Linked DNA regions of Prochlorococcus marinus str. MIT 0918. The main gene of each other region encodes a partner of the protein of the gene in region 2 in a complex. Links are inferred from orthologs where the notes say so. Each region holds a gene or a part of one and is shown on either strand. Other genes may lie near its edges.

Evidence for each region.
Region 1: the proteins of O5636_RS07830 (region 2) and nuoB are in contact, whole or in part, in a cryo-EM structure (PDB 6KHJ), measured with the Thermosynechococcus vestitus proteins. The link is inferred for Prochlorococcus marinus str. MIT 0918 from one-to-one orthologs. Residues at the interface, in WP_011057128.1 of Thermosynechococcus vestitus: Pro17, His18, His19, Pro20, Ser21, Met22, Val25, Arg27, Met29, Thr31, Ile38, Asp39, Cys40, Glu41, Pro42, Val43, Ile44, Gly45, Tyr46, Leu47, His48, Arg49, Gly50, Met51, Lys53, Ile54, Asn57, Arg58, Pro65, Tyr66; in WP_011056552.1 of Thermosynechococcus vestitus: Leu46, Met47, Tyr48, Thr50, Ala51, Cys52, Phe54, Ile55, Glu56, Ala58, Ala59, Ile61, Gly62, Ser63, Arg64, Phe65, Asn76, Pro78, Thr89, Thr91, Lys93, Met94, Ala97, Leu101, Met123, Phe124, Ser126, Asp127, Ser128, Tyr129.

Annotation. Positions count from the first base shown.
Region 1 is NZ_CP114780.1:1,563,334-1,571,359, forward strand. Bases 3,495-6,451 are described here. They hold nuoB (NADH-quinone oxidoreductase subunit NuoB), read right to left. Parts: upstream 5,349-6,451; coding sequence 4,641-5,348; downstream 3,495-4,640. Other genes in these bases: O5636_RS08470 (gluconeogenesis factor YvcK family protein), read left to right, coding at 3,495-4,080; O5636_RS08475 (NAD(P)H-quinone oxidoreductase subunit J), read right to left, coding at 4,077-4,619; O5636_RS08485 (NAD(P)H-quinone oxidoreductase subunit 3), read right to left, coding at 5,380-5,742; O5636_RS08490 (rubredoxin), read left to right, coding at 5,876-6,262; O5636_RS08495 (photosynthesis system II assembly factor Ycf48), read left to right, coding at 6,270-6,451. In the rest of the region: bchD (magnesium chelatase ATPase subunit D), read left to right, coding at 1-897; O5636_RS08460 (MlaD family protein), read right to left, coding at 909-1,754; O5636_RS08465 (ABC transporter ATP-binding protein), read right to left, coding at 1,760-2,575; more of O5636_RS08470, read left to right, coding at 2,677-3,494; more of O5636_RS08495, read left to right, coding at 6,452-7,289; psbE (cytochrome b559 subunit alpha), read left to right, coding at 7,389-7,637; psbF (cytochrome b559 subunit beta), read left to right, coding at 7,641-7,787; O5636_RS08510 (photosystem II reaction center protein L), read left to right, coding at 7,810-7,929; O5636_RS08515 (photosystem II reaction center protein J), read left to right, coding at 7,944-8,026. UniProt on the Escherichia coli protein: NDH-1 shuttles electrons from NADH, via FMN and iron-sulfur (Fe-S) centers, to quinones in the respiratory chain. The immediate electron acceptor for the enzyme in this species is ubiquinone.
Region 2 is NZ_CP114780.1:1,446,265-1,454,237, reverse strand. The notes cover bases 5,070-7,973. They hold O5636_RS07830 (NAD(P)H-quinone oxidoreductase subunit H), read right to left. Parts: upstream 7,162-7,973; coding sequence 5,977-7,161; downstream 5,070-5,976. Other genes in these bases: rsmH (16S rRNA (cytosine(1402)-N(4))-methyltransferase RsmH), read left to right, coding at 7,207-7,973; O5636_RS07835 (acyl-CoA thioesterase), read right to left, coding at 5,504-5,971; O5636_RS07840 (AMP-binding protein), read left to right, coding at 5,070-5,517. Outside these bases: gshB (glutathione synthase), read left to right, coding at 1-887; O5636_RS07855 (isochorismate synthase), read right to left, coding at 860-2,272; menA (2-carboxy-1,4-naphthoquinone phytyltransferase), read left to right, coding at 2,352-3,308; O5636_RS07845 (o-succinylbenzoate synthase), read left to right, coding at 3,314-4,285; more of O5636_RS07840, read left to right, coding at 4,282-5,069.

The DNA.
Region 1 (8,026 bases), 120 kb from region 2 along the record:
ATCCCAGAAGAATTTATGCTTGATCCTGAGGCTTGCGAGATTGATCCAGACTTATTACTTTTTGCTAGTGCAAAATCAAAAAGTGGTAGTAGCGGAAGCAGGTCAGCAGTTTTTAGTGATAGCAGAGGTAGATATGTAAAGCCAATTATTCCTAGAGGCCCAGTTACCAGAATTGCTGTTGATGCAACTTTGAGAGCAGCAGCCCCTTATCAAAAAGCCCGTAAAGCAAGAGAACCTGGAAGAAAAGTAATTGTAGAAGAAGGAGATTTAAGAGCTAAATTACTTCAAAAGAAAGCAGGATCTTTAGTTATCTTTCTTGTGGATGCAAGTGGGTCAATGGCACTCAATAGAATGCAAAGTGCAAAAGGAGCCTTGATTAGACTTTTAACAGAAGCTTATGAAAGTCGTGACGAAGTATCCTTGATCCCATTTAGAGGAGAACAGGCTGAGGTCTTATTGCCACCTACAAGATCTATTACAGCAGCAAAGAGAAGACTGGAAACAATGCCTTGTGGAGGCGGCTCCCCTCTTGCCCATGGTTTAACACAAGCGGCCCGAGTCGGAGCTAATGCACTTGCTACAGGAGATTTAGGGCAAGTTGTAGTCGTCGCAATAACAGATGGCCGAGGAAATATTCCCCTTAGTAAATCTTTGGGTCAGCCTGAGCTGGAAGGAGAGAGTTCTGTTGATTTGAAACAAGAGGTCTTAGATGTTGCTTCGCGTTATCGAATGTTAGGTATTAAACTATTAGTAATAGATACTGAAAGAAAGTTTATTGCTAGTGGTATTGGTAAAGAGTTGGCAGAAGCTGCAGGAGGTAAATATGTTCAACTTCCCAAAGCAACTGATCAAGCTTTGGCTTCAATTGCGATGGATGCAATTAATACCGTGAAATAAATATAAATCTATTATTTGTAAATATCATTAAATAGTTTACCTATCCCAATTGCAGCATCTTTAAAAGCATTAGTCAAATCTTCATCATTCACGAGCTCATCAACTTTGTCACTTATTTTATCAAGCTTTGCAGTGAATGATTGTATGGATGCTGTACTAGCCTTGACATCTTTAAGTACTTCAGGATCGTCGATTGAACCTAAAATATTATTTATGTGTGAAACACTTTTTTTCAGATCTTTGATAATTGGACGAGTCTTTTTTAATTCTAATTTTGACAATTGTATTAATTCATCAAGGTTTGCTTGAGTTGAGTCAAATTGTTCTATAGAAGTCACAACTTTCTCTATGATTTCTTTGTTTTCAGCTTCATTAAGAAACTTATTTATTTCTCCAGTTAGTTTAGAAATATCTTGCAATTCTCTCCCTTCGATGGAATCTCCATCACAAACAATTAACTCTGATGAACAATTGTCTTTTTTTGGCGAAAAACTAAGACTTTTAATTTGCGAACCTTTACTTATTAAGGCTATTTCTGCATCCCCTCCAAGAAGTGAGCTGGTTTGAATCTTTGCAAAAACAGGTTGAAATAAAATCAGATCAGGATTGTTGATAGAAACTTTAGCCATTACATTGTTTTGCCCAAAAGTTATTTTTTTGACAGATCCTACTTGTATACCTCTAAAAGTTACTGGAGTGCCTTGGGATAAACCACTGGCATCATTGAAACTAGCTGTTAAAGACCAGGTCTTTGATGTTAGTTTGATCCCTTTTAGCCAAAGAGTTAGTCCTGAAAAAATGACAACTCCTCCTACAAGGGAAAATCCAACAATGGCATCACGAAAGCTTCGCCGCATGGGAGTTAAATTTCTTTAGGTTTCATTGGCCCTTCAAGGCTACCTGTTCGGAACTGTTTAATGTAAGGGTTTTCACTGGTTTTGAAATCTTCAACGGAACCATCCCACTGAAATCCTCCCCCATATAGCATTAAAACCCTTTCAGCAGACCGTTCAATTGTGCTCATTACATGGCTAACTACTATTGAACATCCTTTGGCTAAAGTGGTTGTTTTGACAATTAGATCTTCAATTCTTGTACTTGCAACAGGATCTAGTCCCGCGGTGGGTTCATCAAAGAGTAATAGAGGCATGGACGAATAAGAGGGGTGGTAAGGATCTTTTATTAATGCACGTGCAAAACTGACTCGTTTTTGCATGCCTCCACTGAGTTGACCTGGGAGTTTGTTTTCAACTTTGTAAAGTCCTACATCCTCAAGACATGAAATAACCATTTCATTTATTTTTTTTTCACTAATGTCTGAGCTTTTTCTTAATAAAAAACCTACATTTTCTGCCACAGTTAGTGATGCGATTAAGGCTGGGTTTTGAAAAACCAATCGCACATCAGGGGGATAATTCTGGTCTAATCTTAAATATTTCTGTAGGTTCCCAAATATTTTTAATTCTCCACTTGAGGGTAGTAAAAGACCCGCTAATAGCCTTAAAATCGTTGATTTACCTGACCCAGATGGCCCAACTATCGCAATTCTTTCCCCAGGCTTCATTGTTAAGTTTACTTTGTTTAAAATAGTATTTAGGCCTAGCTTTATTGATAGGTCTCTCATCTGAACAACTGGGCAATTCTTAGATAATGTTTTTGTAGATGATACATTTTCCATATTGTTTATTTATTGAATTTGACTGAAAAGGACTTTCCCTTAGAGTTCGTTTGAGTCTAATTTGTCAGATTTTGCAATTGTGTTTTTTCTCATAAGTGATTGTGAAAGATAGGATCTCTAGAGGCCATAAAAGTTTCGGAGGGCGAAAAAGCAATTCGAAAAGAGCGAATCAATTTGATTTGCTTTGGCGAATTCAAAGGTCGTTGAGCTGGCTATTGCCAGGGCTTGTCCTAAAAAGATGGTTGATTATATCTGGGATTGGATTAATAGTAGCTTTTTTCGGAGCATCTATATGGGCTGATTTGAGGCCAATTTATTGGCTAGTTGAAGGTATCTTCTTTTTAATTGGAGCAATTACGAAGTTTTTGCCACGAAGTATTACGGGACCATTGGTATTTCTTCTTGGTATTTCTCTTGTAATATGGGGTCAGAGTAGAAGCTTTACATCTATACAGAAGGCAGTAGCACCTGATAAGGATGCTCTTTTGCTAGATGCTTTGCGTGCTAAAAGTAAACTCAATAGAGGACCGAATATTGTTGCAATAGGAGGGGGGACAGGACTTTCTACTCTGCTTAAAGGGCTGAAAAAATATAGCAGTCGAATTACAGCAATTGTGACTGTTGCTGATGATGGAGGGAGTAGTGGAATTTTGAGGAGGGAGCTAGGTGTTCAGCCCCCTGGGGATATAAGAAATTGTTTGGCTGCTCTCTCTACTGAAGAATCTCTTCTAACAAGGCTTTTCCAATATCGCTTTTCCTCTGGCACAGGATTAGTTGGCCATAGTTTTGGGAATTTGTTTTTATCTGCTTTAACTTCGATTACTGGCAATCTTGAAACAGCTATAACAGCTTCAAGTCGTGTACTTGCTGTTCAAGGCCAAGTTGTCCCTGCTACTAATGCAGATGTTAGTTTATGGGCTGAGCTGGAAAATGGCGATCGAATTGAAGGTGAGTCTGCGATTGGGAAGGTTAGATCTCCTATTGCAAGAATTGGATGTTATCCAGAATACCCAGCAGCACTACCTAGTGCGATAGAGGCAATAGAAAATGCCGAATTAATTGTGCTTGGGCCAGGTAGTTTATATACATCTCTTTTACCTAATTTGCTTGTTCCGCAAATTGTTGAGGCAATACAAAAGAGCAAAGCCCCTAAAATATATATATGCAACTTAATGACTCAACCTGGAGAGACTGATGGTCTTGATGTAACAGGTCATGTAAGGGCTATTGAAGCTCAACTGGCTAGTCTTGGGATTACAAGAAGAATTTTTAATTTTATCTTGGCGCATGAATCTGTCGCGCCTTCACCTTTGCTTGATTATTATCTTTCAAGAGGTGCGGAACCAGTTCAATGTGATTTAAATAGTCTTCGAGCCCAAGGGTATAAAGTTTTTACTGCATCGTTACAAAAAGGCATCTCAACTAGTGCAACATTGCGCCATGATCCTGCCCGCCTTTCAAGAGCTGTGATGCATTTTTACAGAAAATATAAAAGAGAAAATTAATATGCATCTTGCATTTCGTAAAAGTCTGGCTGAATATAGTCTTTTCTTAATGGCCATCCTTTCCAATCTTCTGGCATTAATAATCTTTTTAGACGTGGATGACCATCGTAAATAATACCAAACATATCAAAAGTTTCCCTCTCTTGCCAATCAGAACCTCGAAATATTTTATAAAGAGATGGTACAGTTAAATCCCCATTTCTATCAAGGAATACTTTTAACCTTACTTCTCTAGGTTGCTTGCTTTTAAAATAATCTTCTATAGAAATTAGATGGTAGAAAGAAACTAGATTTGCACCTGGGCCTTCATCATATCCGCCTTGACATTGAAGGTAATTAAATCCTATTTCTTTTAACTTTAATACAACATCAATCAGTTTGCTTGGTGCTAAATTGATAATTTCTATTCCGATATGATCAGGTGCACTGTTTGTATGCTCTAATCCTTCATTTGTTAAAAAGTTGCTGATAGGACCAGTCTCATTGACTTGCTCTTTTTCAGAAATATTTTCAATTTTATTGCTCTCTTCTTTTTCCATGATTAGATTAATTTAATTAATTCAGTTAGAAGAAGTTTGTTTTTCTTCTTCTCTTTCTTTTTTAGTTTCTATTTTAATATTTGTTGAAGGGTTTAGCATTATAGATTCATCATCAGTTTTTAAATTTAAGTATTGGCCATTAGTTAATGGTGAAACTCTTTTCATTTGATGTGGAATCGTGAAGTAACGATGAGTTGGAGCTATTTTTTCTCGATCAGTAAATGATTCATTCCCTACTTTTTTTCTTAGCTTTATGACTGCATCAAAGATAGCTTCTGGCCTTGGAGGACAACCTGGTAAATAAAGGTCTACGGGAATTAATTTGTCCACTCCCCTTACAGCAGTAGTTGAGTCTGCACTGAACATTCCCCCTGTAATGGTGCAAGCCCCCATAGCAATTACATATTTTGGATCTGGCATTTGCTCATAAAGTCTTACTAAAGCCGGTGCCATTTTCATTGTCACTGTCCCTGCCACTATTAAAAGGTCTGCTTGTCGTGGTGAACTTCTAGGTACAAGTCCAAACCTGTCAAAGTCAAATCTAGAACCAATTAAAGCAGCGAATTCTATAAAACAACATGCAGTTCCATATAAAAGCGGCCATAAGCTGCTTAATCTTGCCCAATTATGAAGATCATCAAGGCTTGTAAGAATTATGTTTTCGCTTAGGTCACTAGTTATTTGCGGTGCACCAACTGGGCCACAAGTAGCCTCACGAATGTCTCGAATAGCATCTTTTGAAGGAAGATCAGTCACTTAATTAGCTCCATTCAAGTGCTCCTTTGCGCCAGGCATATGCTAGTGCAACAATTAGAATTGAGATGAATATGAGCGCTTCAATAAATGCTAATAAACCAAGCTTGTGAAATGCAACTGCCCAAGGATAAAGAAATACAGTCTCAACATCAAAAATCACAAAAACAAGCGCGAACATGTAATAACGAATATTAAATTGAATCCATGCACCACCTATAGGTTCCATCCCTGATTCATAGGTCAGCTCTCTTTCCCCGGATTTGCTTAATGGAGATATAAGTTTGTTTGTGACTAATGCCAGAATGGGCACAGCCGCTGAAATTAAAAGAAAGCCAAGAAATGCGTCGTAACCCTGAAGAGCAAACATGATGCATCAAAAACTTTATTATTATTTTGACACTCACTTAAGCGCACTTTCCTAGATAGAGTTGGGTTGTGTGAAAGTGCAAACGGTGAGCGATGAACTGAACAATGCATTTGATCAGTCTAAATCCAATGAAATGGAATTTAGTACTGATGATGGTGCAAAACAAAACTCTGATCAAAAAAAACCAGATCTCCCGAGAGATCTTAGTTTTAATAGATTTGAATGCAGAGGTTGTGGTTATGTTTATGACCCTAAAGAAGGCCTTAAAAAATATGGAATTCCTCCAGGGACCTCTTTTTTAGATCTTGACCAAATAAGTTTTAGATGCCCAGTTTGCAGAGCAAGATACCCAGCGTATAAGGATATAGGAGCTAAATTTGAACCTGCTGATGGATTTGAAGATAATGTGGTTTATGGCTTTGGTTTTAATACTCTTCCACCAGGGCAGAAGAATGTACTTATTTTTGGTGGGTTAGCTTTTGCTGCTGCTTGTTTCTTGTCCCTCTATTCCTTGCATTAAGAAAATCATGAAAAAACTACTAGTTTATTCTTTCAATCTCATATTAATTCTCTGCCTAGGCTTAGGTCTAAGTGGGTGTGTTACAACTACAAGACTTCCTACTCAACAAATGAGCCCATGGGAAGAAATTAAATTAGCGAGCGATGATAATCCATTAGATATTGGATTTGTAGACGATAGTCATGGGTTTTTAGTAGGGGCAAATAGGTTGATTCTCGAAACAAATGATGGTGGAGTTACTTGGCAAGATAGAGACTTAGAAATTCCGAGCGAAGAAAATTTTAGGCTAATGAGTATTGATTTTAAAGGTGAGGAAGGATGGCTGGTGGGCCAACCTAATTTGATTATGCATAGTGATAATGCTGGGAAAACCTGGACTCGTTTATTACTTGGAAATAAATTACCAGGAAACCCTTATTTAATAACTACTCTTGATAAAGACTCAGCTGAACTCGCGACTACCGCAGGTGCTGTTTATCAAACAACTGATGGAGGAAATAATTGGGAAGCAAGGGTTGCTGAAGCTTCTGGTGGGGTTAGGGATTTGCGTAGAAGAGATGATGGGTCTTATGTAAGCGTTAGTAGTTTAGGAAATTTCTTTGTCACCTTAGATAAAGAAGATCAAACATGGCAGTCTCATCAAAGGGCTAGTAGTAAGAGAGTTCAAACATTGGGATTTCAACCTAATGGACAGCTTTGGATGCTTTCAAGAGGAGCTGAAATTCGTTTAAATGAACAAGCTGATGATTATGAGAGTTGGTCAAAACCAATTATTCCTTTAGTTAATGGTTATAACTATTTGGATATGGCTTGGGACCCTGAAGGTGAAATTTGGGCTGCAGGTGGGAATGGAACTCTTTTAGTCAGTAAAGATGAAGGAAAAACTTGGGAAAAAGATCCAATTGGTTACGCAACTCCAACAAATTTTATTCGAATATTTTTTATAGAAAATTCCCAGACTAATTCCTCTAAAGGCTTTGCCCTAGGGGAAAGAGGACATGTTTTGCGCTGGGTTGGGGATGCATAAATTGGATTTAAATGCACAACGCTCTGTAACCATGCTGATAAACCTGCCCTATCTTTAGTAACACCCTTGTAGGATCTAGCAGATAATACGCGTGAGGCTATGGCTGCCGGCTCCACCGGGGAACGCCCGTTTTTTGAGATCATTACCAGTGTCCGTTATTGGATTATCCATGCTGTGACACTGCCAGCGATCTTTATCGCAGGATTTTTATTTGTGTCAACTGGCCTTGCCTATGACGCATTTGGAACTCCACGACCAGATACTTATTTTCAGGCTTCTGAAAGTAAGGCTCCAGTAGTGACGCAACGCTTTGAGTCAAAAGCTCAACTTGATCTGCGCCTGAAATAACCAATGACAAATTCTTCTTCTCCCTTACAGGCTGTTGAAGTCCGCACCTACCCAGTTTTTACGGTGCGCTGGCTTGCAGTTCATGCTTTGGCAATTCCAACAGTATTTTTCTTAGGTGCCATTGCTGCTATGCAGTTCATCCGTCGTTAATTTACGACTTACTTTTTTAGCTATGCAAGTCAATCCAAATCCAAACAAGCTTTCGGTTGAGCTGAACCGAACAAGCCTTTATCTAGGGCTTTTGCTTGTTTTTGTTCTAGGGATTTTGTTCTCAAGCTATTTCTTTAATTAAATTCTTCTTTAATCATGAGCTCTAAATTAAAGGGACCTGATGGACGTCTACCAGACAGGCTTCCAGATGGTCGACCAGCTGTTTCATGGGAACGACG
Region 2 (7,973 bases):
ATCCTGCAAAAGATTCAACTGCAGCCTTGATAGAAGCAGCTCATAGAGCTTCTATTGAGGTTTGGGGATGCACCCCTGCAGACCTTCAAGCAATCGGAGCAAAAGCTAGAGTTGTAGCCAGAACTATTATCCCTGATCCATGGATAACTCTAGGAGAACCAGTGAATCTTGATTTAAATGCATTTGATTGCATTTGGATGCGCAAAGACCCTCCTGTTAATGAAGCTTTCTTATATGCAACTCATTTACTAGAAGTAGCAGAACGGGATGGAGTATTAGTTCTGAATAAACCTTCTTCCCTTAGAGCATGGAATGAAAAGCTTGGGGCACTAAGGTTCAGCAAATTAATGGCCCCTACATTGGTAGCAAGTAGGGTCAACGAATTAAAGGATTTTGCAAAAGAACAAGGCGAAGTAGTTTTAAAGCCTTTAGGTGGAAAAGGAGGTCAAGGTGTGATTCGAGTAGCTAATGCAGCAGAAGGCATTGATGCATTACTTGAACTAGTCACAACTCAAGAACAAATGCCTGTAATGATGCAAAAATTTCTTCCTAAAGTTACTGAAGGCGATAAACGAATTCTATTAGTCAATGGGGATCCATTTGGTGCGATAAACCGTAGACCAAAATACGGGGATTTTAGAAGTAATCTTGCTTTAGGAGGTAATGCTGAAGCTACAGAGCTAACAGTTCGAGAAAAGAACATTTGTGATGAATTAGGCCCTTCTCTTAAAAATGAAGGTCTATTTTTTGTAGGGATTGATGTAATTGGAGGAATGCTTAGTGAAATAAACGTCACAAGTCCAACAGGCATAAGAGAAGTCGAACGATTAATGAATATTCCTCTTGCCGATCAAGTAATTCAATGCCTATTAAAAGATATTGCTTGATTTTGTAACCCAAGATCAAATTGATTAGCTAACACAGCAAGTTTTAACCCCACTTCTTGTAATTCTCCCTCTACCGAAGAACCTTTAACTAATCCAGCCCCTGCAATTAAATGCAAATTTTTACCTTGGGTATATCCATATCTAATAGCAACTCGAAATTCGGCATTACCAGAATTATCTATCCAACCAATTGGAGCAGCGTAATATGCTCGATCAAATGGTTCAAGTGTTTGCAACCATTGCATTGACTTGCTTCTTGGAAAACCAGCTACAGCAGGGGTAGGGTGTAAAGTTTGAACTAAGTCAAGAGGGGTAAACCCTTGGGCTTTAGCTTTAATTGGTGTATGCAGATGAATCAAATGACCATGTCTGGCTACACGAGGGCATCTAAGTCGAATAGGAGATAATCCTTTTTTAACTAATTGGTTTTGAATTGAAGAAACTACTAATTCATGTTCTCTTAAATTTTTTTCAGATTTAAGCAAATCTTCACCGCTATCATCGCTACGTGCAGTTCCAGCCAAAGCATCGGTCTGTAAATTTCCTTGTTTCATACTAAGCAAGCGTTCCGGAGATGCTGCAAAGAATGATTCATCATTAGACCGCTTCCAAAGGAAGCGACAACTCCCTTTTTGCTTTTTTCTTAAATTCGAAAGTAATTCTATAGGGTCTAATGGATTCTTCAATAAAACTGATTGTCTAACTGCAAGTACTAATTTCTCAAGCTCACCAGACTCTACTAAATTAATTCCTGTTTTTAAAGCCAAACGATAATTTTTTTGCCAATCCTGAACAGTATTAATAGCAGTCCAACTTTTAATTTTTATAGAAGTTGAATTTACTAAAGATTCCAACAAGTTTTCACGCATCAACCAAATCTGCTCTACAAAATCCCTTATATCGGCTTCATGAGCAATCACAGAATTCAACCTGAGCCATCCACTCCCAGCCTGGGCAGTCAACTGCCATCTAGGCAAGACAGCCTGTACAGCAGGGGTTGCCTTAGCTACCCTTTTAGAATCAGTAGTTTGTTCAAAAAATGTAAATGCATACAAAATCCTTGGTTTCGCCTGGATTGGCACGTCAGGGGAAAGATCAACCAATCTTGTAAAAGTCTCATCACTGAATCTTTGAGCTAATTCAAACCTACGTTGGCCAATTAATTCAAAATTCTGACATTGTCCTGAGGCAGCAATAGAAATTCCAGGAGCTTGATCCCACAAAAAACCAAACTGATGTTGATTGCTAATTCTAGATAATTGCTTCAGCGGATCTATCAGATCAATTGGTAAAGCAAGGCTCAATAAACATTGATCAGGCCGCCTTAAATTCCAGCCTCGTAAAGAAGCTTGCAAAATTTCACTAAATGTCAAGCTGATCTTCATTCCTAATTAGGTAATGATAAAAGAGACTAATGAAATGTATAAACCGTAACCCAGCCTAGGAGGAGTAGATCAAAATCCTATGAAAGACAAAAATGCTGTTGCATCACTTCATTCTTCAAAAAAACAAAGAAGGCACTTATGGAAAAAAGCCATTAAATGGCCACTGTATTCAGTGGCCATTATGCCGGTATTATTAGCAGCAGGATGGACGATAGGAGCAAGAGAAGATTTACGGTTAGACCAATTACTTGGATTTCTAATAGCTTCTATTTTTCTTTTAATCTGGGAAAACTTAACTAATGATCTATTTGATTCAGCAACAGGAGTTGATGAATTTAAGTTCCACTCTGTCGTTACACTAACTGGAAAAAGACGATTAGTTCGAAACCTTGCCTATTTTGCACTTTTACTAGGATTGTTATTAATTCTAATTCTGGCACTAAGAAGTCATGTTGCTGTTTTTTTATTAGTAATAGGCAGTTGCGCCCTTGGTTATCTGTATCAAGGTCCTCCTTTTAGACTCGGATATCAAGGTTGGGGAGAACCTCTGTGTTGGATTGCATTTGGGCCCTTTGCTACAGCTTCAGCACTTTTAGTTATCTCAACTAACGCAAACGTAATCCCTTGGAGTACAGCGACTTTACTAGGAGGAGGGCCAGCTTTGGCAACTACATTAGTACTATTTTGTGCCAATTTTCATCAAGTGGTCGAGGATTCTGCACATGGCAAAAAGACATTATTAGTGCGCTTAGGGACTCATAGAGCTTCTGATTTAGTACCTTGGTTTGTAATACTAACTTTTGGATTGGAATTCATCCCAATCATTTATGGTCACTGGCCAATTACATCTTTATTAGGATTAATTGGATTGCCGCCTGCCATTAAATTAATTCGTTTACTTAAAAAGCACCACAACCATCCTGAAATGATTAGTGAAAGTAAGTTTTTAGCCTTACGTTTTCAAACATTAAATGGAATTGGATTAGGCATTGGGTTAGGAATTAATCCTTTCTTTGAGCAAGGGTTTTTAAGCTAAAATAAATGAATCTACAACTCAAATCTAAGCCCTTCTCATTCCCTTTAACTAAACCACTCCAAACTTCAACAGGAGTTATCAAAGAAAAAAAAGGCTGGTTAATTAAACTTCGAAATGACAGAGGGAGAATAGGCTGGGGAGAAATTTCCCCATTGCAAATATCAGAACTACAAATATGCGCAAGAATAATAAATAATCTAAGTACTACAACTTCTCGCGAAGCCTTAGAAAAAAAAATAAAAACATGGCCAGGCTCTCTTGGATTTGCCATTGGAGCTGCTTTAGCAGAAATAGATGGTTTAATCGGTAGCGAATCCAAACAAAATTGGCTAAAGGTCTCTTCATCTGCATTATTATTGCCTACTGATAAATCGCTAATATTAAGCACACTCGATTCATTTCTAGAAAAAAATCAACTGTTACAAAAAAGTCTTACTTATAAATGGAAAGTCACTAATTCTTCTAATAACTTCAACATTAATTTAGTAAAGCAAATACTTTTTCGAATACCTAAAAATTCACTGTTAAGGATAGATGCAAATGGTTCCTGGAATCGCAAGCAAGCTAAAGACTGGGCAGATCTATTACATAATGAGCCTAAACTTGAATGGCTAGAACAACCTCTTCCTTTTAATGATATTGAAGGGTTACAAGAATTAGCAAATCAAATACCTGTTGCTCTAGATGAATCACTAATACTCTACCCTTCATTAAGAAAAACTTGGAAGAATTGGCAAGTAAGACGGCCACTATTAGAAGGGGATCCAAGAGATTTGCTTGCCGAGCTAAGTACAAAAAATAGTTATAAAACAATCAGTACATGTTTTGAAACTGGAATTGGTCGACGTTGGGTAGAACATTTCGCAGCATTGCAGCAAAAAGGAGCTACTCCTACCCAGCCTGGGTTGGCTCCAGGCTGGTGTCCCAATGGACCACTTTTTTCCTATAACCCACAATTAGTGTGGGATGCTGCATGAACCAGCTAAAATCTATAAGCTGGACAGGGGAAGATCCTGAAGAATATATCAAGGAACTTGCTCAAGCAATTGACAAAGGCTGTTGGGTCGAATTGCGCTCGGGTAATAAACAACAAAGCATTCTTAAAGAAAACTTATTACCTCATGAACCAGGGATAATTATTCAAGGGGGGGGAACTAGTGGAAGATATCAATTATGTCTACATCCTTATAGACATCTAGATCAATCAGCATTAGCAACTGGTCAATGGTTGCAATCTATTTCGTTAGACCCAAAAAATTGTCAAATAGTAAATGGGCTGCCCATGTGCCATGTAAGTGGACTACTACCTTGGTGGAGAAGTCGATGCTGGGGTGCAAAATATATATCTATAAAGCCTGCAATAATGAATAACCCTTATGAACTAGAGGCCCAATCACTTAGTTTAATTGATCAGAACAAAAGTCCACTAATTACATCTTTAGTACCAACTCAACTCACTCGTCTCATTCAGCATCCTTCTGGAATTCGTTGGTTACAATTATTCTCCGTAATTTGGGTGGGAGGATCAGCTATTTCACAGCACATAGCCAAACAAGCCAGAATCCTAAATATTCGTTTAGCACCTTGTTATGGCACAACTGAGACAGCAGCTATGATTACCTCTCAAAATCCAGAGCATTTCTTATCTGGAAATAATCTTTTAGGCATACCTTTAAATGATATTCAATTGCGAATTGGAATTAATAATGCACTACAAATTCGAACAAAGAGGATAGCTAAATTTTTAACAGAAAATGGCGAGCTCAAATCGATTGCAAGTAACAATGGATGGTGGGAATCAGGAGATGCTGCAGAATTAGTTATTGATAATCAAATGCAACAACTCAAAATTCTTGGAAGAAGAGATACAGCTATAAATTCTGGTGGGGAAATTGTTTTCCCAGAACAATTACAAATCAAGCTTCTAGAAGCTGCTCAAAAAAAAAGCATTCCAATAGATTCCTTATTGCTTCTACCTATAAAAAATATGGAGTGGGGAGAACGAATAGTTGCACTTGTAAGATTCAATGCAGAAACAATCAACATTAGCCATCAACCATTTTTATCAAAATTGAAAAATATTACTAATGATTGGTTACCTTATGAAAAACCAATGAATTGGTTCAATTGCCCAGAATTATCAAGAAATAAATTAGGCAAATGGGAACTTCAAAAATGGCAAGCCTGGGTCAAGGCTAAAGAGAACTAATACCGTGGTTAACAGCAGCTGATTCTAACCAGAGATGAATCTTATTTGGCAACTCACACAAAGAACGTGTATCTGGATTGATCGACCGATGTCTTATTAAAGCAACTGCAACATTGGACCGATCTGATTGGAACTTGTATTGAACTTCAAAACTACTAATGTCTAATCTGACTGGACAAAGCTCAATAGCCAATTTTTCACTAATGCGAATGGGAGAAAAAAAATCCGCTTCACAATGAACAATTGGCAATGCAATCGATAAGTCTACTGCTAAATCTTTAGAGGATGGAAATATCTCAACTGCTTGAAGCCCATAGTTCTCAAGACTTTCTTCCCAAGCTTCATGACACCATCTAAGTAAATGGTGAAAATGAATTACCCCTGCAGCATCAGTATCACCAAACCGAACAGTACGCTGTAAATGCAAAAAATCTTCCCTCTTAATAGATTTCACAATAATCAGCGGTCAACAGAACCCATAATTACGTCTATTGAGCCAAGAATTGCCATAATGTCAGCCACTTTTGCACCCTTCAAAATATGAGGAAGGATTTGCAAATTATTTAGATCAGCAGCACGTATTTTAAATCGCCATGGAGTGACATCATTATTTCCTTGAATAAAGACACCTATTTCCCCTTTACCTGATTCTAAACGCGTATAAAGTTCACCTTGAGGAATTTTGAATGTTGGAGCAACTTTTTTAGCAACATATTGATAATCAAAACCTGCAAAAGGACTAGTTTTTCCTTCTTTCATTCGTGAAGCCTCAAGATTTTCTGTAGGGCCTCCAGGAATCATTTCACAAGCTTGTCGTAAAATTTTTAACGATTCACGCATTTCCTCAATTCTGACTCGATAGCGGGCATAACAATCACCTTCTTTTTCACAAGCAATTGCCCAATCAAAATCGTCATAACACTCATAATGATCAACTTTTCTTAAATCCCAAGCCACTCCAGATGCACGCAACATTGGTCCGGACAAACTCCAATTCAGTGCTTGATCTTTCGATATCGCACCTAAACCTTCAATACGACGTCTAAAAATTGGATTATTAGTAATTAGTTTTTCATATTCATCAATCTTTGGACCAAACCAATTGCAGAAATCTTGGCATTTTTCAAGCCAGCCCCATGGCAAATCAGCAGCAACACCACCAATGCGAAAATAATTATTATTAATTAATCTTTGACCGGTTGCAGCTTCCCAAAGGTCATAAATCATTTCTCGCTCTCTAAAAATATAGAAAAATGGTGTTTGGGCTCCCACATCTGCCAAAAACGGTCCTAACCAAAGCAGGTGATTTGCGATTCTATTTAATTCCAACATTAATACTCGAATGTAGCTAGCTCGCTTTGGAATAGATATATTTGCCAAGCGTTCTGGTGCATTTACCACAATTGCTTCATAAAACATCCCAGCCGCATAATCCATTCGACTTACATAAGGCACATACATTACATTTGTTCTATTTTCAGCAATTTTCTCCATGCCACGATGTAGATAACCAATGACTGGCTCACAATCAATTACATCCTCTCCATCAAGTGTGACTACTAAACGCAAAACACCGTGCATCGAAGGATGATGGGGGCCAAAATTAACCACCATTGGCTCCGTTCGCGTTTCAAGCTGCGACATGGTGCCAAACACATAAAGGGATACTTTAGATATTAGGTAGTTGTTATGAAAGAAGAATCAAAGGTTGTCACATCCAATTTCAAACACACACCTGTTTTGGCTAAAGAATTATTGGAAGCAATTAGCAAACTCCCCAATGTATTACTGGAAAAAGGCATGATGGTTGATGCAACTATTGGAGCTGGGGAGCATGCTGCCTTAGTACTTAAAAGTTTTCCAAGTTTTAACATTATTGGCTTAGATCAAGATCCAAATGCCATTGAAACAGCATCCAAACGACTTCTTTCCTTTGAATCCAGAGTAAAACTTATTTCATCTAATTTTGCTGATTTTATTCCCCAAGAAAAAGTTGCTTGTGTTTTTGCTGATTTAGGCGTAAGCAGTCCTCAAATCGATCATGCCAATAGAGGCTTCAGCTTTCGTTTTAATGGACCAATTGACATGCGAATGAATCCAAGCAAAGGCATGACAGCAAAAGAACTAATAGAACAATTAGATGAAAAATCTCTTGCTGATCTGATTTATAAATACGGAGAAGAAAAGTTTTCTAGACGAATAGCAAGAAAAATCAAAAATGACCTTTTAATGAAAGGTCCTTATGAAGGCACTACTGAACTTGCATATGCCATAGGAGGATGTTATCCAAATAAATTAAGGTATGGTCGCATTCATCCAGCAACAAAAACTTTTCAAGCACTACGCATTGCCATTAATAATGAAATAGAAGCTCTTGAGAAACTTTTAAAAACAGCTCCAAATTGGCTTTTACCTGGTGGAATCTTTGGTGTGATTAGCTTTCATTCTCTTGAAGA